Linked DNA regions of Kutzneria chonburiensis. The protein of the gene in region 1 interacts with the protein of each later gene in a pairwise test. Links are inferred from orthologs where the notes say so. Each region holds a gene or a part of one and is shown on either strand. Other genes may lie near its edges. The genes, in order: rsfS and M3Q35_RS34625.

Region 1 (9,552 bases):
GCTGAACTGCCAGCCCCACGCCAGGCCAACCGTGGCGACCGCCCACACCACCAGGGCGACCGGCACCATCCGGGTGTCAGTCATCGCGGACCGCCGGCTCGATCCGGATCCGCATGAACAGTGGCGATCGGAGGAACCGGACGAGCTCGATCCCGAGCGCCACCACGGCGACGACGAGCGACCACCAGAACTGGTGCCCGCACAGGAGAGCGACCGGCAGGGCGAACACCGCGGCGTGTCGACGGAAGATCCGAGTAGTGGTCATGTCTGCACCAAGTCCTTCAGGTGGTCGAATCTGGTGGCGCCGATACCGTCGACCTCGCGGAGCTGGTCGACCGACTGGAAGCGGCCGTTCTTGGTCCGCCACTGGAGAATCCGTTGCGCCATCGAGGGTCCGACGCCAGGCAGCGTCTCCAGCTCGGTCTCGGTGGCCGTGTTGAGGTTGACCTTGCCGGGCGGTTGCCCCGGAACCGCCTGGGGCTGCGGCACACCGACGGCGACCTGTTCGCCGTCGGACAGCTTGCGGGCCAGGTTGAGTTGGGACAGGTCAGCGTCGGGCAGTGAGCCGCCGGCGGCACGCAGTGCGTCGGCGACCCGGGAGCCGTCGGGCACCGTGACCAGTCCTGGCCGGGCGACCTTGCCGACGACGCTGACGACCAACGGCCCGGGCGACGGGCCCGGCCTGCCCACCCCGCGCTGTGCGCGGCGGTTGGGGTCGCGGGGGCGGGCAGGTGCGGTGGCTGTTCCAGCACGGGCCGGCTCAGCCACATGCCCAGGGCAGCGGCCAACGCGGCGATCAGCGCCGCGCCGGCGAGGGCGAGTACCGCCGTTCGGGGTCGGCGGACCCGGGCGCCTCCGGGCAACCAGCGCTCGACCAACGGACCCGCCCGCCCTGCGGCCGTGTCACTGTCGGGCGCGTCCTGCGGTTCGGGCACGGCGTCGCCGAACACCTCGGTCAGGCGTTTGCGTACCTGGGCCGTGTGGTCGGTGGCGCCTGGGCGCAGTCGATCGAGCACGGCGTCGACGCTAGGGCGGGGCGGGGTGGGGGCGGCGCTGGTGAAGATCCAGATGTGGACAAGTCGGGGGCTGTGGACAGGTGGGCTTGGCTGGGGTCAGGCGGTGGCGGGGTGTGCCATTCTGGTGGGTTGGGGGTCAGGCCGGGAGGTTCAGGCCGCCCGGGACGACGACCACGCCCAGCACCCCGGGACCGGTGTGGGCGCCGATCACCGCCCCCACCTCGGAGATCAGGCAGCCGGGCGAGTTGGGCAGGCGGGACTCCAGCTTGGCGGCGAGTTCCGCGGCCCGTTCGGGAGCGGCCAGGTGGTGCACGGCCAGCTCGACCGGGCCGCGGCCGGCGGCATTGGCGGCGAGGTCGACGAGACGGGCGATGGCGCGGCTGGTGGTGCGGACCTTCTCCAGCGGCACGATGCGGCCGTCCTCGACGTGCAGAAGGGGCTTCACCGACAGCGCGGTCCCGACCAATGCGGCGGTCGTGCCGATACGGCCGCCACGACGCAGATACTCAAGCGTCTCAACGGAAAAAAACGTCCGAGCCCGGGCGGCCACGCGCGTGGCGGCCCGCTCAACCTCGGCCGGCGACGCCCCGGCGGCAGCAGCATCCGCGGCCGCCAACGCGGCGAATCCGAGCCCCATCGCGGTGGACCGCGAGTCGACGATCCGCACCCGATCCGGCCCGACTTCCTCGGCCGCCATCCACGCGGCGTTCCACGTCCCGGACAGCTCCCCCGACAGGTGCACGGCGACGACGGCCTCGGCGCCGTCCTCCAACGCCTTGCGGTACTCGGCGGCGAGCTCGGCGGGATTGGCCCTCGACGTGGTGACGGTCCGCCGTTCGCCGAGGGCCCCCGCGAGCTCGACCGGCCCGAAGTCGACGCCGTCCAGCCGCCCGACCCCGTCGACCAGCACGTGCAGCGGGATCACCCGCACCGAGCGCCGCTCGGCGAAGCCTTCCGGCAGGTACGCGGTGGAGTCGGTGACGACGGCGACGGACACGGCCGCCCAGCCTACGGGTTGACGGGGTCCAGGTGGCGGACCGTGTCCGCCATGGCCTGGCCCACGGCCCGATGTGCGTCGAATCCCCAGTGGATGCCGTCGGGATTGCCGTGCCCGCCACGCACGTGCTCACCAATCAGCGACGGCAGGTCCAGCAGCGGCACCTCGTGCCGCAACGCCCACCTGCGCACGGCCGCCTCCCCCGCCGGCCGGCCGCTGTGCACGTAGCCGTACACGGCGGCGCGGTGCACGGGCGGCACCATGCCCACCACGGGCAGCCCCGGCCGCAGCGTCCGCACGGCCCGCACGCAGTCGTCCAGGTAGCGCTCCGTCAGGTGCGCCGGCAACGCCACCGGACCGCCAAGCCGGGACAACCACGGCTGCGCGCCCAGGTACACCGCCCGCACGCGCCGCCGCAGCGCGTCCGGGCGTAGGAACCGCAGCCCCTCACGCAGATACGTCGGCAGCGGCGACGGCAGCGTGTCCATGCCGCCCACGGCCAGCACCAACACGTCGGCGCGGGCCAGCGCCGCCCAGAACCGAGGATCCCCCGTCACCGCCCACCACGCGTCGCGGGCGGTCCACCCGAAGCCGGCGATCAGCTCCGAGGAACCCCCCAGCGACGACGCGGCCACCGAGTGCCACAGCCGTGGGTCGTCGGCGGCCAGCGGCCCGACGGGGCCGTGGAAGCACAGCGAATCCCCGACGACGAGCAGGTTCACGCGCCGGCGTTGTACGTGAGCAGCCGCCAGCGGCCGTCACCGCCGGGCCGTCGGGCCAGCACCGCCCAGTGGCAGTTGCTCAGCCCGCCCAGCTGCGGCCAGATCGACACCGGCATGGTCAGCAGCTGCGCGGTCAGTGCCGTGATCAGGCCCCCGTGCGCACACAGCAACACGGTGCCGGACTGCTCCTCGTCCAGCTCGTTGACGAGCTCATGGGCCCGTGTCGCCACCTCCACCCGGGCCTCGCCGCCGGGCGGCGCCCACGTGGGGTCGGTCTGCCAGGTCTTGATGCCGCCCGGGTAGCGGGCGTCCACCTCGGCCGACGTCAGGCCCTGCCAGTGCCCGATGTCGGTCTCCCGCAGCCGCTTGTCCAGCCGCAGCGGCAGGCCACTGGCCTCGACCAGGATCTTCGCCGTGTCGGTGGCCCGCCGCAGGTCGGAGGCGACCACCAGCTGCGGCTCGTACGCCAGCAGCGCGGGCACCGCGGCCCGCGCCTGCTCCCGGCCCCGCTCGGTCAGCGGCGAGTCCAGGTGGCCCTGCCAGTGGCCGCTGGCGTTGTGCTCGGTCTGCCCGTGCCGCCACAGCAGGATTCTGCTCAGGGTCATGAACCGTCCTCACTGGTCCCGTCGTCGAACGGGATCTCCGGGCAGTCCTTCCACAGCCGCTCAAGGCCGTAGAAGACGCGCTCCTCGGTGTGCTGGACGTGCACAACGACGTCCACGAAGTCGAGCAGCACCCAGCGACCCTCGCGGGCCCCCTCGCGGCGCACCGGCTTGGTGCCGGCCTCCCGCATCTTCTCCTCGACGGCGTCCACGATGGCGCCGACCTGACGCTCGTTGGGCGCCGACGCGATCACGAAGCAGTCCGTGATCACGAGCTGGGCGGAGACGTCCAGCACCTTGATGTCGTGCGCCTTCTTGTCGGCGGCCGCGTGTGCGGCCACCAGCGCCAGCCGTCGTGCCTCGTCGGTGGCTGCCACGTCACTCCTTGCGTTCTTTACTTGCGGATGAGTGGCAAGGGTACCGTCCCGCGTCCGGGGAAAAACCCGTTGACCAGGCCGCGGCCCAGACGATCAGATAGGGGCACACGGCCGCAGTGGGTGGCCCAACCGAAGGGAGGTGTGCGAATGCTCGGGAAGTCTCTCGGCGCGCTCGCGCTTCGTCCCGTCGGGCGTACGCGATAGCGCGCCAGGACTGACGAGTACGGGTCCCCCGATCCAGGCGCCGGATCGGGGGATTCCCGTCTTCAGCACTGGTAGAGGCCGCGCTTGGAGATGTACTGCACCACCCCGTCCGGCACCAGGTACCACACGGGCTGACCAGCGCAGACACGGTCGCGGCAGGCCGTGGACGAGATCGCCATGGCCGGCACTTCGATCAGGCTGACCGAGCCGGCCGGCAGGTGGTGGCCGTCCAGCCGGAAGCCCGGCCGGGTGACGCCGATGAAGTGGGCCCGGGTGAACAGCTCGTCGACCCGCTTCCAGGACACGATCTGGGACAGCGCGTCCGCGCCCGTGATGAAGAACAAGTCGTCATCGGGGAAACGATCGGCCAGGTCGGCCAGCGTGTCGGCGGTGTAGGTGGGTCCGCCGCGGTCGATGTCCACGCGGCTGACCGAGAAGCGCGGGTTGGACGCCGTCGCGATCACGGTCATCAGGTAGCGGTCCTCGGCCGGGCTGACCCCGCGGCCGGATTTCTGCCAGGGCTGCCCGGTCGGCACGAAGATCACTTCGTCCAGCTCGAACTTGGCCTGGACCTCGCTGGCCGCGACGAGGTGGCCGTGGTGGATCGGGTCGAAGGTGCCGCCCATGACCCCGACCCGGCGCTTGTCGGTCATAACGGTCCAGCGTAGGCAGCCGTCACCCGTTCGGCCTGCGACAGCGCCGAAGTGTGAGCAACGGCTATCCGAGCGGCTGGGGACGCCGGCCGGCAGCCGGCGCCCCCATCCCCTCAGTCCAGCGGGGCGACCACCTTGTCGGTGCCGACCTCGCGCACCAGGATCGCCTCCATCGGGCACGACTCAGCGGCGGTGATCACCTCGTCGTCGGCGTCGACCTCGTCGGCGACCGGCGTGCCGTAGCCGCCGTCGAGCGTGAAGTACTTCGGCGAGGTGCCGGCGCACACGCCGGAGCCGATGCACGTGCCCGAGTCGATCGCGATATTCCAGCGGCCGTCTGCCACCGTGTCCTCCTCAGCCAGTTCAGGAACCCGTCAATCCTGCATCACCAGGTGACGGGCAGCGCCTGCAGGCCCCGTACCAGGCGGCCCGTCTTGAACGGCACCTCCTCGACCGGGACCGCGAACCGCAGGCCGGGGAAGCGCCGCAGCACAGTACCCACAGCGACCTGGAGTTCCAGTCGAGCCAGCTGCGCGCCGAGGCAGTGGTGCACGCCGTGGCCGAACGCGACGTGCGGGTTGTTCTCCCGGTGGAAGTCGATCTCCTCGGGGTTGTCGAACACCCGGGCGTCGCGGTTGGCCGACGCGGTCTGGGTCATCACGGCCTCGCCGGCCTTGACCAGCGTGCCGCTGAGCACGACGTCCTCGGTGGCGATGCGGGGGAAGCCGGCGGCCGCGCCCAGCGGCGTCACCCGCAGCAGCTCCTCGATCGCCGGTTCCAGCAGGTCGGGGTCGTCCCGCAGCTCCTTGAGCAGCTGCGGCTTGCTGAGCAGCGTGTACAGGAAGTTGCCGGTCTGGTTGGCCGTGGTCTCGTGGCCGGCGACCAGCAGCGTGACGCCGAACTGGACCAGCTCGGCCTCGCTGAGCCGGTCGTCCTCGTCGCGGGCCCGGACCAGCTCGCTGAGCAGGGAGTCGGACGGCTCCTCGCGGTGCTTGGCGACGAGGTCGGCCAGGTACGCCTTCAGCCCGTCGCGGCCGGCCTGGATCTCTTCCGGGGTGTACGCGCTGAACGCGAGCGCCGCGTCCGACCAGGCCCGGAACCGGTCACGGTCCTCGTACGGCACGCCGAGCAGCTCGCAGATCATGGTGATCGGCAGCGGCAGCGCGAGCCCCTCCACCAGGTCGGCCGGCGGGCCCTGGGCCTCGATGGCGTCGAGCAGGCCGTCGACGACCTCCTGGGCGCGCGGGCGCAGCATCTCGATGCGCCGCATGGTGAACGCCTTGGCCACCAGCTTGCGCAGCCGGCTGTGGTCGGGCGGATCCATGGTCAGCAGGGTGGAGTCGGTCTGTGTCAGCGGCGTCATCCGCGGGACGTCGACGCCGAGGGTGGCCGCGCGGCTGAACCGCAGGTCCCCCAGCACCGTCTTGACGTCCTCGTAGCTGGTGGCCATCCAGGCCTCGCCGCCGTAGGGCATGCGCACGCGGGCCAGTTCGCCGTTGTCGCGCAGCCGCGCGTACTCCGGGTCGAGGTCAAGCCGCTTGGCCTCGCTGAACGGATACGGGCACACGCCGCGATCGACAGTCGTCATGTCAGCTCCCCAAAGCCGAACTGGTATGTAAGCTTCCGCTTACATCCCTGACGATAGGCACTTGGTTACCAGGCGTCAACCAACTGGATCGGTGTCGACCCGTTCGAGCAGCACGGACACGGCCTTCAGCATCAGCCGGGCGATAGCCTCCGGGTCGCCGCTGACCAGCGGTTCCTTGCGCACGACGGAGCGCAGCATGCCCAGCCCCACCAACCAGGCCAGCACCAGGTCGACCCGCAGATCCGCGTCCTCGGCGTCGGTCAGCGAGCCCAGCACCCGCAGGTAGTCCTGGCCGAGCTGCTTGCGAATGGCGTCGGCGGCGCTGTCGTGCCCGCTGGAGCGCAGCGCGGCCAGCCACACGCTCTCGTGCTCCGCGTCGGTCTCGCGCATCATCCGGGCGAGCGTCTTGGCCAACACCTGCTCGGGCGGCGACTCCGTCACCAGCACCCGGCTCTCGGTGGCCAGCACGACGTGGAAGAGGTCTTCCTTGTTGCCGAAGTAGCGGAACAGCAGAGCCTGGTTCACGCCCGCACGGTCGGCGATGTCGCGGACGGTCGTCCGCTCGTAGCCGCGCTCGGTGAACAGCTCCTGAGCAGCGCGCAGCAAGGCCGCCTTGGTGGCGGCCGCGTCGCGTCGGCGATGTTCGGGCGCTTCTGAAGTCACGCCCGTGAACGTACCGGCGGTGTCAGGAGGAGGCGCGGACGTGACCGTCGCCCCACACCACCCATTTCGTCGACGTCAGCTCGGCCAGCCCCATCGGGCCGCGGGCGTGCAGCTTCTGCGTGGAGATGCCGATCTCCGCGCCGAGGCCCATCTCGGCGCCGTCGGTGAACGAGGTCGCGGCGTTGACCATGACCGCCGCGGCGTCCACCCGGGCCACGAAGTCCCGCGCCGCCCGCACGTCGTCGGAGACGATCGCCTCGGTGTGGCCGCTGCCGTGCCGGCCGATGTGCTCGACGGCCTCGTCCAGCGAGTCGACGATCCGCATGGCGATGTCCAGCGACAGGTATTCGGTGTCCCAGTCGGCGTCGACGGCCGGCACGACCTCGGCCAGCTCGCCGGCACGCTTGTCGCCGTGCACGGTCACGCCGTGCATGGTGAGCTGCCGGATCGCTTCCGGCACGAACTGCTCGGCGACGTCCTGGTGCACGAGGACGGTCTCGGCGGCGTTGCACACGCTCGGCCGGCGGGTCTTGGAGTTGATCAGGATCCGGTGCGCCATGTCGAGGTCGGCGGCCCGGTCCACGTACACATGGCAGTTGCCGACGCCGGTCTCGATCGTCGGCACGGTCGCCTGCTGCACGACCACCGAGATCAGGCCGGCGCCGCCGCGCGGGATGACCAGGTCGACCAGGCCGCGTGCGGTGATCAGGTGCTGCACCGACGCCCGGTCGTGGCACGGCAGCAGCTGCACGGTGTCGGCCGGGAAGTCGTTGTCCGCCAACACTTCGCGCAGCACGTCGACCAGCGCGATGTTGGACTGCTCGGCGCTGGAGGAGCCGCGGAGCAGCACCGCGTTGCCGGCCTTGAGCGTGAGGCCGGCGGCGTCGACCGTGACGTTCGGGCGGGCCTCGTAGACGATGCCGACCACGCCGAGCGGGACCTGGACCTGGCGCAGTTCCAGGCCGTTGGGCAGGGTGGAGCCGCGGCGGACGTCGCCGATCGGGTCCGGCAGACCGGCGACCGAGCGCAGGCCGTCGGCGATGCCGGCGATCCGCTTCTCGTTGAGCGCGAGGCGGTCCAGCAGTGCGTCGCCGATGTCGGCCTGACGGCCGGTGTCGAGGTCGCGCTCGTTGGCGGCCATGATGTCGGCGGCGTTGGCCTCGAGGGCGTCGGCCATCGCCAGCAGCACGGCGTTCTTGCGCTGGGTGTTGGCCGTGGCCAGCACCTTGGCGGCGACTCGGGCGCGCTTGGCCGCCTCGTGAACCTGTTCCCGCAGGTCGTCGGTCATTGTGGAATTGTAGAACAATCTCGCTCGCACCGAAATATGGGCTCTGACCTCGGGCCGCCCCGGGACTGTCAGATTCGTGGTGTAGGCATGTGCTCATGGACGACCAGGCCTTGCGCGAGCAGGCAGAGGAACACCTCCGATCCCTTGCGGGGCCGGAGGCGAGACTCCGTGACGACCAGTGGACGGCGATCAGCGCACTGGTCTCGCAGCGCCGCCGTGCGCTGGTCGTGCAGCGCACGGGCTGGGGCAAGTCAGCGGTGTATTTCATCGCCACGGCGTTGTTGCGGTCGCTCGGCGAGGGGCCGACGGTGATCGTGTCGCCGCTGCTGGCCCTGATGCGCAACCAGGTGGAGGCGGCGGCCCGCGCGGGGGTGCGCGCGGCGACCATCAACTCCGCCAACCTGGGCGAGTGGCAGGAGGTCCAGGACGCCGTGACCGGTGGCGACGTGGACGTGCTGCTGGTGAGCCCGGAACGGTTGAACAACCCGGACTTCCGGGACAACGTGCTGCCGAGTCTGACCGCGAGCGCCGGGCTGCTCGTGGTCGACGAGGCGCACTGCATCTCCGACTGGGGCCACGACTTCCGCCCCGACTACCGACGGCTCCGCACACTTCTGGGTGAATTGCCGGCAGGTGTGCCGGTGCTGGCCACGACCGCGACGGCGAACGACCGTGTCGTCCGGGACGTCGCCGATCAGCTGGGCATCGGCGGCAACGAGACGTTGGTGCTGCGCGGCCCGCTGGACCGCGAAAGCCTGCGCCTGGCCGTCGTCGCGCTGCCCAACCCGGCGACGCGGCTGGGCTGGCTGGCCGAGAAGCTCACCGAGCTCCCCGGCTCCGGCATCATCTACACGCTGACGGTGTCGGCGGCCGAGGACGTGGCGTCGTTCCTGCGTGAACGGGGCTTCCCGGTCGCGGCGTACTCCGGCAAGACCGACCCGGCCGAACGCGAGCGTGCCGAGGCGGACCTGCTGGCCAACCGGGTCAAGGCGCTGGTCGCGACTTCGGCGCTGGGCATGGGCTTCGACAAGCCGGACCTGGGATTCGTGGTGCACCTGGGCGCGCCGCAGTCCCCGATCGCCTACTACCAGCAGATCGGCCGTGCGGGCCGTGGCGTGCAACGCGCGGAGGTGTTGCTGCTGCCGGGCCGTGAGGACCGGGAGATCTGGCAGTACTTCGCGTCGCTGGCCTTCCCACCGGAACACGTGGTGCGACAGGTCTTGGACGCCCTGGCCATGAGCGACCGTCCACTGTCGACAGCCGCGCTGGAGCCGATGGTCGAGCTGTCCCGGAGCCGGCTCGAGGTCGTGCTGAAGGTGCTGGACGTGGACGGCGCGGTGCACCGGGTGCGCGGCGGCTGGGTGTCGACGGGCGAGCCGTGGCACTACGACGAGGAACGCTACGGCCGGCTCGGGCAGGCCCGTCGGGCCGAGCAGCAGGCC
Region 2 (9,775 bases), 1.9 Mb from region 1 along the record:
CGAGGGTAACCAGGCGACAGTGGATTTGTCGCCCCTCAACCGGGTATTACGGCGATTTCAGAAACAGAATGACGTTCTGAGCAACGGTTCGTTAAACAAAAGTGCCATTCGAGCAGCGATCTGTTGTCGTCACAATCCGGGGATGACACCCTTCAGGAGGGCGTAGCCGACGAAGGAGAAGATGTCGAGGATGGTGTGCGCGATCACCAGCGCCCACAGCCGGTTGAACCGCTGCCACACCCGGCCGAACACCAGCCCCAGCACGATGTTGCCGAGGAAGCCGCCGAAGCCCTGGTACAGGTGGTACGACCCGCGCAGCACGGCCGCGGTGACCAGCGAGGTGTTCTCGCCCCAGCCGAACCGGCGCAGCCGCGTGATCAGGTAGCCGACGACCAGCGACTCCTCGGCCCACGCGTTGCCGAAGGCCGACAGGATCAGCACCGGCACCCGCCACCAGGTGTCGCCCAGCGCCGACGGCACCACGTTCAGGTTGATGCCGATGGCCCTGGTCAGGAAGTAGAACCCCAGTCCGGGGATGCCGATCAGCGCGGCCAGGCCGCAGCCGGCCAGCAGGTCCTTGCCCGGCCGGGTCCGGTCGAGTCCGACCAGTCGCGGCCCGATGCCGGCCCGCCACAGCAGGTACGCGCCGAGTGCGCCCCAGGCCAGCAGTTGCAGGATCCCGGCCAGCTGGGCCAGCAGGTCCAGCAGGTCGATCGACGCCTGCTTGACGTTCAGCGCCACGCTCTGCTTGTTCAGCGGCGCGGTTTGGAGCAGCGAGTTGAGCAACGAGATCAGGCTGCGGATCCCGGAAAGCCCCAGCGTCGCGCTGAAGACGATCAGCAGTTCCCAGGTGTAGCCGCGCCGCTCCGTCGGATCGGTGATCGCGTCCGTGACCCGCGCCGGGGCCAGCCAGCTGCGCACAACACTCGCCATGCCGGCGGACGCTACCCGTTACCCCCGCTGGGCCTGTGTCAAGAACGGGCAGCCCATCAGGCGTCGCAGCTCGCCGGACAGCTCCGTGGGCGTGCTGACCGGGTGCGCGAAGGCGATCCGGACGTCGTGATCACCTTCGACGGCCTCCACGCGCAGCCGCAGGCCGAGCCGGTCCAGGCCGAGCGGGCGGACGTGGCCGCCGCGCAGGTGCTCGGGCAGGTGTCGGCTGAGCAGCTCGACGACGTCCCGGTGGGACAGCTCCAGGTGCCGCAGCCACTGATCTTCCTGCTGGTGGAACGGGTCGGGCTGGGCCTCGCCGAACTCGCTCGGCCGAACCGAACTGGTGCCTTCGGCGTCGGCGACGACCATCGAGGCCGGCGTCAGCCGGAGCACGGTGGCGCCGTGGCCGGCGTCCAGCAGGCGCGGATCGGGCTTGGCCTCGACGACCTCGAGGACGGCGGCCCGGGCCTCCTCGCCGTCCAGAGCCCGCAGCCAACCGGTGATCCAGAGCAGACCGCGCACCGGCTCGCGCAGCGGCACGGGCGCGGTGTCGGCCAGTTCGAGCATGCCGGTCAGCTCGCCGCGCGGGGCCTGCGCGGCCAGCCCGACCAGCGGATCGTTGTCACGGAACAGGAACGTGGCGACCCCGTTCGCATGCACGTGGTGCAGCATCGGCACGGTCCGGGACGCCGGGGCCGACGCCTCGTCGGCCCCGGGCAGCACCGCGGCCCGGCCCCCGCGCGCGGCGATCGTCCTTGCCCGCTCCGCCGCGGTGGGCGCCGGCGGCCGGTACGTGGCCTGGCTCATCGCTCACCTCCAAGTTAGGTCACCCTAACCTCTGTCGGCCGGTCTTGGGAAGGACTCGTTCGAGTGTCCCTGACCAGGTCATCTACCGACCGCCATGCCCGCTTCCTCCGCCCAGGCTGCCACGTCGTCCCGCCGCAGCGCAGCCGCCAGCAGGTCGGGGAACCTGTCCGGAGTACAGGCGAAGGCCGGCGCGCCCAGTTCGGACAGCCGCGCGGCCAGCTCGTGGTCGTAGGCCGGCGCACCGCTGTCGGACAGCGCCAGCAGCACCACCACGGTCACACCGCTGGCCACCAGCTCCCGCACCCGGCGCAGCAGCTCGCCGGCCACGCCGCCCTCGAACAGGTCGCTGATCAGCACCATCACCGAGTCGGCCGGCCGCTTGATCAGCGACTGGCCGTAGGCCACGGCCCGGTTGATGTCGGTGCCGCCGCCGAGCTGGGTGGAGAACAGCACGTCCACCGGGTCGTCCAGGGTCTCGGTCAGGTCGACTACCTCGGTGTCGAACACCACCAGCTTGGTGTCCACGGCGCGGATCGAGGCCAGCACCGCGCCGAACACCGCGGAGTAGACCACCGACTCGGCCATCGAGCCGGACTGGTCGACCAGCAGCACCACGTCCCGCAGCGAGGCGGTGCGCGACCGCCGCTGACGGCCGATCAGGTCGCCGACCACCACCGTCTTCTGCGCCGGCTGGTAGTTCTTCAGGTTGGCCCTGATGGTCGTGGCCCAGTCCACATCGGACAGACGAGGGCGACGGGTGCGCCGCGACCGGTCGATCGCCCCGTGCACGGCGGCCAGCAGCCGGTCGGCCAGCTTGCGCTCGACCTCCTCGACCACCTTGCGCACGACGGCCCGCGCGGTTTCCCTGGTACGGGCGGGAATTGCCTTGGACAGCGAGACGAGCGTGCCGACCAGTCGCACGTCCGGCTCGACCGTCGACAGCAGTTCCGGCTCCAGCAGCAGCTTGTTCAGGCCGAGCCGCTCCACGGCGTCGCGCTGCATCACCTGCACCACGGAGGTCGGGAAGTACGTGCGGACGTCGCCGAGCCAGCGGTGCAGGACCGGGTTACTGTTGCCCAAGCCGGCAGTGCGCTTGCCGTCGCCGCTACCACCGTCACCGCCGCCGTAGAGCGCGGTCAGCGCCCCGTCCCGACGCTCATCGTCCGCGCCCAGACCGCCCATCTCACCGGCCGCGCCGCCGAGCAGCAGCCGCCACCGCCGTTGCCGTTCGTCGCTCACGCCGATGCTCCGATCAGGTCGCGGACGTGGGCGGCCAGGCGCTCGGCCCGGTCCTCGTCCCAGTCTCCGGTTGGCACCACCACGGTCCGGCTGCCGCCGGCCATCACGCGGTCGCCGAGGGTGCGGCGCTCGGCCGAGCTGAAGTCGCCGACCGCGCGCCGTAGCAGCGGCAACGCGTCCGCGAACGCCTCGGGCGACAGGCCGGTGAGCCAGGTGTCGATCAGCGCGAACATCCGGTCGTCGGCGGCCAGCAGTGCGGCCGAGCCGCGCAGGAAGCCGGCCACGAAGGCCGTCGCACCGGAGGTCGAAGACTCTGCGCGGGAAAGCTGGGCGGACACCGCTCGATGCAGTCGGGCGGCCACGGAATCTGTATCCAGGTCGCCGGATTCCCACAGCAGCCGAGTCGCCCGACCGGCCGGCAGACCGTGTGCGTCGGCCAGCCCGACCAGCCGGATCAGCGCGTCCCGCCACACCGCCCGGTGATCGTCGTCGGCGGCCAGGCCGGCGGCGTCCTGGGCGGCGTCGAGGGCGGCCACCAGCTGGTCGGCGGTGTCGTCGTCCACGTTGCGGCAGGCCAACGGCAGCCCGACCGCGCCACGGGCCAGCAGGCCGTGCAGCGCGGATCGCAGCAGCTCGGGATCGGTGCCGCGTACGGAGCCGTAGCGCACTGTGCTGGCCAGGGAGGGCAAGGCCTGCAACAACTCGGCGGCGTCGGTCGCGGCGGCGGCGCACCGGTCGAGGGCTCGACGGGCAGCGGCCACGGCGGCCGGCGACTCGCAGAAGACCGACTGCTCCAACACTGTGGCGGCCTTGGCCACACGGTCGGCGTCCTCGGCGCGCTGACGCAAAACCTGCTCAGCTGCGGCTTCCACGGTCGTGCCGTGCCGCGCGGCGGCCGCCACGGCGACTGCGAGGCTCGGATCCCAGCGCACCCGCCACGCCTCGGCGAAGGTGCCGGTGCTGTTGGTGTGGTCGTGCTCGCCCCACGGCACGTCCAGCACATTCAAGCGCCGCAACAACTTCGACCGCTCGCGGTCCATGTCCTTACGGAGGTCGAGCCGGAACTGCTTCTCGATCGCGGCCGCCGGCAGCCGCAGACGTCGTTGCAGGCGTTCGAGATCCGCGGCCAGCGGCGAGCGCGGCACGCCCTCGCCGACCATGCCCAGTTCCTCGCCGACCACCAGCTTCTCGTGCACGATCCGCAGCGGCGTGTCGTCACCGCCGCACAGCACGGCCAGCGTCGCCTCGCTGACCTCGGCCAACCCGGGCGACGGCCGGCCTCGCATGGCCGCCAACGCGTCGGCCAGCCGTACGGCCTCGACGGCGCTGGCCGTGGACGCCGGCAGATCTTCGTCACGCAACACCTGGCATGCGCGGGCGAACCAGCGCGGCACCGCGTCGCCGGCGGCCGCGGTCTCCCACAGATGCGCGTACCAGCCGGGGGAGGCGATGCCGGCGCCGTACCCGGCGGCGTTCGCCAGCCGGCCGTGGCTCCACGGCACCCAGGTGCCGCTGATCTTCTTCTTCGGCAGGCCTTTGAGCAGCGCGGTATCCGCCCCCACCGTGGGCAGGTCCAGCAGCGCCGGCACGTGCCAGGCACCGCAGACGACCACGATCGGGCCGTCGACCTCCTTGAGCCCCTTGCGGATCGCCTGCCGCATCGCCGCCTCGCGACGCAACGTGCGCTGGCCGACGTGGTCGGCGAACTCCTCCCGCAGCGCGGTCATTGCCTCGGCGACGGCCTGTGCCAGCCCGATCGGATCGGCCGCCGCGTGGTGCTCGACGACGTCCTCCCACCAGCGTTCCGGGTCGTCGAAGCCGGCGGCCTCAGCCAGCAGACCCAGCGGGTCGATGGCCACCCGGTCCGGCTCGTCGTCCTCGCCCAGCGTCGCCGCCGCGGCCAGGTCGAAGAACCGCAGCGGGACGGCGTTCTCGTCGGCCCAGCGCAGCGCCTGCCACTCCGGCGAGAAGCCGGCGAACGGCCAGAACGCGGCCGTCGCCGGATCGGCCTCGTCGTGCAGCAGCAGCGCGACCGGCGGGGTCAGCCCGCTCACGTGCGCGACCAGCCCGTCGGCCTCCGGCGGCCCCTCCACGAGCACCAGCGCCGGCTCGACGGCCGCCAGCGCGGCGGCCACCATCCGCGCCGATCCCGGCCCGTGGTGGCGGATGCCGAGCAGCGTGACGCGGTCGGGGAGCTTGGGCATCAGGCGTAACCGGCCAGGTCGTGGTCCTGGCAGGCGCGGTACAGGTCGCGCCACTCCGGCCGCTCCTTGACCACGGCCTCCAGGTATTCCTGCCAGGCGGCGGTGTCCGACACGCGGTCCTTGACCACGGCGCCGAGCAGCCCGGAGGCCAGCTCGTCGGCCCCGAGGTTGCCGTCACCGAAGTGCGCCGCGAGCGCCATGCCGCTGGTGATCACGGAGATCGCCTCGGCCGTGGACAGGCTGCCGCTCGGCTTCTTGAGCTGAGTGCGACCGTCCACCGTGGACCCATTGCGCAGCTCGCGGAACACCCGCACCACCCGGCGCACCTCCTCCAGGGCCGGCGGCTCGGCCGGCAGCTGGAGCGCCCGCCCGAGCTGGGCGGCCCGGCTGGAGACGATCTCCACCTCGGCGTCCTCGCTGGCCGGCGGGGGCAGCACCACGGTGTTGAACCGGCGGGCCAGCGCCGAGGACATCTGGTTCACGCCACGGTCCCGGTCGTTGGCCGTGGCGATGATCGAGAAGCCGGGCACGGCCTGAACCTGGAAGTTCAGCTCCGGCACCGGCAATGCCTTCTCGGAAAGCACGGTGATCAGCGAGTCCTGCACCTCGGACGGCATCCGGGTGAGCTCCTCGACCCGGGCGATGGCCCCGGTCTTCATGGCCCGCAGCACCGGGCTGGGCACCAACGCCGCCTCGCTCGGCCCTTCCGCGATCAGCCGGGCGTAGTTCCAGCCGTAGCGGACGGATTCCTCACTCGTGCCGGCCGTGCCCTGCACGACGAGCGTGGAGTCGCCGCTGACGGCCGCGGCCAGGTGCTCGGACAGCCACGACTTCGCGGTGCCGGGCACGCCGACCAGCAGCAGCGCGCGGTCGGTGGCCAGCGTGGCCACGGCGACCTCGACGATCCGCCGGTCGCCAACGTACTTCGGGGTGATGGCGGTGCCGTCGGGCAGCTCGCCGCCGAGCACGTAGCGGACCACGGCCTGCGGCGACAGCTTCCACATCGGCGGCTTCGGGCGGTCGTCAACCGCCGCCAGCGCTTGCAGCTCGGCGGCGTACTGCTGCTCGGCAGACGGCCGCAGCACGGTTTCGGAAGTCACTGATCGCCCTTTCGATCGAACGCGTCCCGCAGTTGGACGCGCAGGTGCAGCACGGCTTGTTCGTTGGTGTGTTCCGGCCAGCGTTCGGCGATCCGTGGCCATTGCGCGGTCAATACGCCGACATCGCCTCTGGTCAGCAGTACGGGCGGCGGCCGCCCGGTGCGCCACCCGGGCGTGACGGCGACGACGAAGCGTTCCAGCAGCGCCTCGGTGGTGCCGGCCGACCACGGCCCCGGCAGTTGCGAGCAGCCGTGGTCGAGCAGGTCGTACTTCCAGTCGTGCGACACGGCGACCAGCACTTCGGAGGCTGTGCGTGCCGGCAGCGAGTCGATCGCGTCCAGCAGCGCCATGCCGGTCAGCACCTCGGACGCCGCCAGCGCCCACGGCACCGGGTCGGCCGCCAGCGGTAGCGCATCGGCGATGCCTTGCAGCAGCGGCTTGGCCCATGGGCTGGCCATCACCTGGTCCAGCTCCCAGAACTCCGGTGGCACCGACGCCGCGGCGGCGCGCAGTCGGCCGGCGATGCCGATCTCGGTGTTGCCGTCGTGCAGCAGGTCCCGCTTCTCGGCCTCGTCCGGCTCCAGCTCGAACCGTCCGTCCGGGATCACGTCGGCGTCGCGCAGGCCGTCCCAGAGCCGGCGCTCGGCCCGCTGCGCCAACGCCGTTCCCGGCAGCTTGCGCAGCAGCCGCAACGCCAGGTCGTGCACGCCGGCGGCCCGGTCGTCCAACGCGGCCTCGAGGATCGGCTCGTCCTCGATGGACAGGCCGACCTCGAGCGCGTTGATCAGCAGCTGCCGATCGGTCGCCCGGCGCTCTTCCGGGAACCGCTCCGCGATCAGTGCTCGGACCGCCCCCTGGTCGGTCCGCCGCCACAGCCGCAGCGCGGTCAGCCGCCTGCCGGCCGGCGCATCCGGGTCGTACGGCTCCTGCTCGTCGACGCCGATCGCCCACGACCAGTCCTTGCTCAACTGCGCCAGCCACCGGCCGCGCGCCCCCAACACGAGCCGGATCGCCGGTCGCAGCGTCGGACGCCCCCCGCCCAGCGCCAGCAACTGCGGCAACTGGGCATGCGTCGCAACGACCTTGGCCCGGCTGGCCGCCGCGCACCACTCCGTCAGCAGGGCTTCGTCGTCCCAGCCCAAAACCTGGGCCAGCACGGTGCGCGCCGAATCACCGGCCAGCTGCGCATTCTCCGGCGGTGCAAGGGAAATTGGCGTCAAATCGGCCGGCGTCATCGGCAGCCGCGCGCCGAACCGGGCCACGCCCAGCGCCGCGCAGTCGGTCAGCAGCGTGTCCCGGTCGACGTTGCCTCGGCGCGTCCCGACGAGCAGCTGTTGCACGGTGTCCTGCCACCGTTGCTCCATGTTCACGACACCACCTCCGGGAACGCCCCCGGCTCGGCGATTGCGCACAGCTGAAGGGAATTCCCGTCCCACAGCCCCATCGCGTCGAACGGCGCGCCGCCGGTTCGGGCCAGCGCCTGGGCCAGCGACGCGCCCGCCCGTACCGGCAGGGCACGGTCGACCACGTCGACCAGGAACAGCGACCGGTCGTCCCTGGCCGGCTTCGTTGCCTTGGCGCACAACGGAACCAGCCGCAGCCACGGGTCGCCGGCCAGCAGCGGCTCGGCCGCCGCCAGCGCCTGCTCCCACGTGTCCGCCACCGGAATCGGGCCGGCCGGACCGGTCCGCGTTATCTCGCCGACCGCCACCCGCCGCGGCAGTCCGCCCGGATAGGGATGCATCACCGCCGTCAATTCCGCCCCAGGAGTCATTGCCGGCACGGGAATCGCGCCGCCGGCCGCGTGCCGCGCCGTGTACACCCACTGCTTGCGGGAACGCCCCCATGCCCACTGGCGCACCGTGCGTACCTTGCCGTCGTCGCTGTCCATACGGAGCAGGACCACCCAGTCGTCGGCCCAGCTCTCGCCGGCCCGCACTTCTTGCTCCGTGGTGGTGAAGCCGAGCCGAACCCTTGCCGCGTCGGAGAAATCGGTGCGTGTGAGCAGGTAGAGCCGTCCGATGTGGTCGGTCGCCTCCTCGTACCAGCGCGGGCGGTTGGCCCCCACCACCGACCGCAGCTCGCCGATCGCCGAGGCGATGCCGGGCGCCTGCGCATCCACCATCCGGGCCATGATTCCTTGCCACCACGCCTGTTCCCGCGACGGCAACGTGTGCAGGCCACCGGCCGACAGGTCGGTCAGCCAGTCCGTGAGGCCGGCGATGCCCGCCCGTACCGACTCCTCGCGCCGCTTGCCCGGCTGCGCCGGCTTGCGTTCCGCCGTGGCCCGTGTGTGCCGGGCCCGCAGCCAGTTGCCGACCCACTCCGGCTGATTGCCTTCCTGGGTGGAACCGTTGACGTGCAACAACTGTAGGGCCACCGCGTGCTTGCACGGGAACTTGCGCGACGGGCACGAGCACTTCGTCGCCCGGTCCGTGAGGTCGACGCAGACCTGATACGGGCTCTTGCCGCTGCCCTGGCACAGCCCCCACAGCGCGGCGTCGTCGCGGCCCAGCTCCGGCCACTTCGCCGGCGCCGCCAGCTTGCTGGCCCCGGTCGCCACCTGGCGGTCCGGCGCCTGCGCCAGCACTGCTTCCACGTCCATGCCAATGACCATATGGGCACCCCCCGACAGTTTCACCGACCTTCACTTGCCCCGGTCCGTTCCCGCAGGTCACAGTCGGATGAAGCCGTTAGGCCGGGCGAGTGCACCCCTGATAGGAATCAGCGCGTCAGCCGAGGGGGATTGGTGGCAAGGGTGAGGACTGCCGTCTGGCAGCCGCCGACGGGCCGGCCGGCCGGTCGGGACCCCGACGTGCGGCGGAGTCTGCGGCTGCTGCGTGAGCACAGCGACCGGCTTGCACGGGCCTGGTCGGGCTTGGTCTTCCTCGCGCTGCTCTGTCTGTTCACCGGTCTCCCGGTGAGCACCGGCCTCGCGACGGTGGCGGTGCTGTTGGTCAGCCGGCGCATGATCACGCAGTGGCTCCGGGTGGGGCGATACCGCGCCGTGGTCGACGAGCTGCTGGCCACCGAGCCGGCCCGCTCGATCGAGGCGGAGCACCTCGGCGGTCAGCTGTTGAGGATCGACGGCAACACACTGCGCTTCCCGATTCTCATGCCGACGGTCCGCCTGGCCGACCACGTCTGGCTGGTCGGCCCGAATGCCGCCGGCCAGGCGGTCGTGTTCGGCGACGCCGTGGTGTACCCGAACTTCGGTCAGACGGTGGCGGAGCCGGCGCAGCACCTGTCCGGCCAGCGGCCGGCACGGGGCGAACCTCAGGTGGGGGCTCGGTCCTCGGCGCGATCGGCCGCTCGGGGTTTCGCCCGGCGCTGGGCGTTCACCGCGCTGATGGTCATCTCGATCGGCACCGAGCTGGCGCCGCAGCCGCAGGTGCTGACCTGGCTGTACGTGATCGCCGCGCTGACGATCCTGGTGCTGGCCGGCCGGCAGTGGCTGCGCATCGTGCCCTGCTTGCAGGCACCGGGCCTGCT

Evidence for each region.
Region 2: the proteins of rsfS (region 1) and M3Q35_RS34625 interact in binary tests that used the Escherichia coli proteins (3 or more experiments, as listed by UniProt). The link is inferred for Kutzneria chonburiensis from one-to-one orthologs.

Annotation. Positions count from the first base shown.
Region 1 is NZ_CP097263.1:9,456,302-9,465,853, reverse strand. Bases 2,026-4,801 are described here. They hold rsfS (ribosome silencing factor), read right to left. Parts: upstream 3,715-4,801; coding sequence 3,337-3,714; downstream 2,026-3,336. Other genes in these bases: M3Q35_RS43915 (ferredoxin), read right to left, coding at 4,685-4,801; nadD (nicotinate-nucleotide adenylyltransferase), read right to left, coding at 3,981-4,571; M3Q35_RS43930 (histidine phosphatase family protein), read right to left, coding at 2,732-3,340; octT (diglucosylglycerate octanoyltransferase), read right to left, coding at 2,026-2,735. Outside these bases: M3Q35_RS43955 (DNA internalization-related competence protein ComEC/Rec2), read right to left, coding at 1-84; M3Q35_RS43950 (hypothetical protein), read right to left, coding at 77-265; M3Q35_RS43945 (ComEA family DNA-binding protein), read right to left, coding at 262-690; M3Q35_RS43940 (DegV family protein), read right to left, coding at 1,153-2,013; more of octT, read right to left, coding at 2,025-2,025; more of M3Q35_RS43915, read right to left, coding at 4,802-4,915; M3Q35_RS43910 (cytochrome P450), read right to left, coding at 4,957-6,159; M3Q35_RS43905 (TetR/AcrR family transcriptional regulator), read right to left, coding at 6,235-6,822; M3Q35_RS43900 (glutamate-5-semialdehyde dehydrogenase), read right to left, coding at 6,845-8,110; M3Q35_RS43895 (RecQ family ATP-dependent DNA helicase), read left to right, coding at 8,206-9,552. UniProt on the Escherichia coli protein: Functions as a ribosomal silencing factor. Interacts with ribosomal protein uL14 (rplN), blocking formation of intersubunit bridge B8.
Region 2 is NZ_CP097263.1:7,510,806-7,520,580, forward strand. What follows is about bases 4,234-7,232. They hold M3Q35_RS34625 (ATP-binding protein), read right to left. Parts: upstream 6,284-7,232; coding sequence 5,183-6,283; downstream 4,234-5,182. Other genes in these bases: M3Q35_RS34620 (DUF5682 family protein), read right to left, coding at 4,234-5,183; M3Q35_RS34630 (DUF5691 domain-containing protein), read right to left, coding at 6,280-7,232. In the rest of the region: M3Q35_RS34605 (CPBP family intramembrane glutamic endopeptidase), read right to left, coding at 130-933; M3Q35_RS34610 (DUF2470 domain-containing protein), read right to left, coding at 952-1,740; M3Q35_RS34615 (vWA domain-containing protein), read right to left, coding at 1,819-2,979; more of M3Q35_RS34620, read right to left, coding at 2,976-4,233; more of M3Q35_RS34630, read right to left, coding at 7,233-7,647; M3Q35_RS34635 (SWIM zinc finger family protein), read right to left, coding at 7,650-8,888; M3Q35_RS34640 (hypothetical protein), read left to right, coding at 9,042-9,775.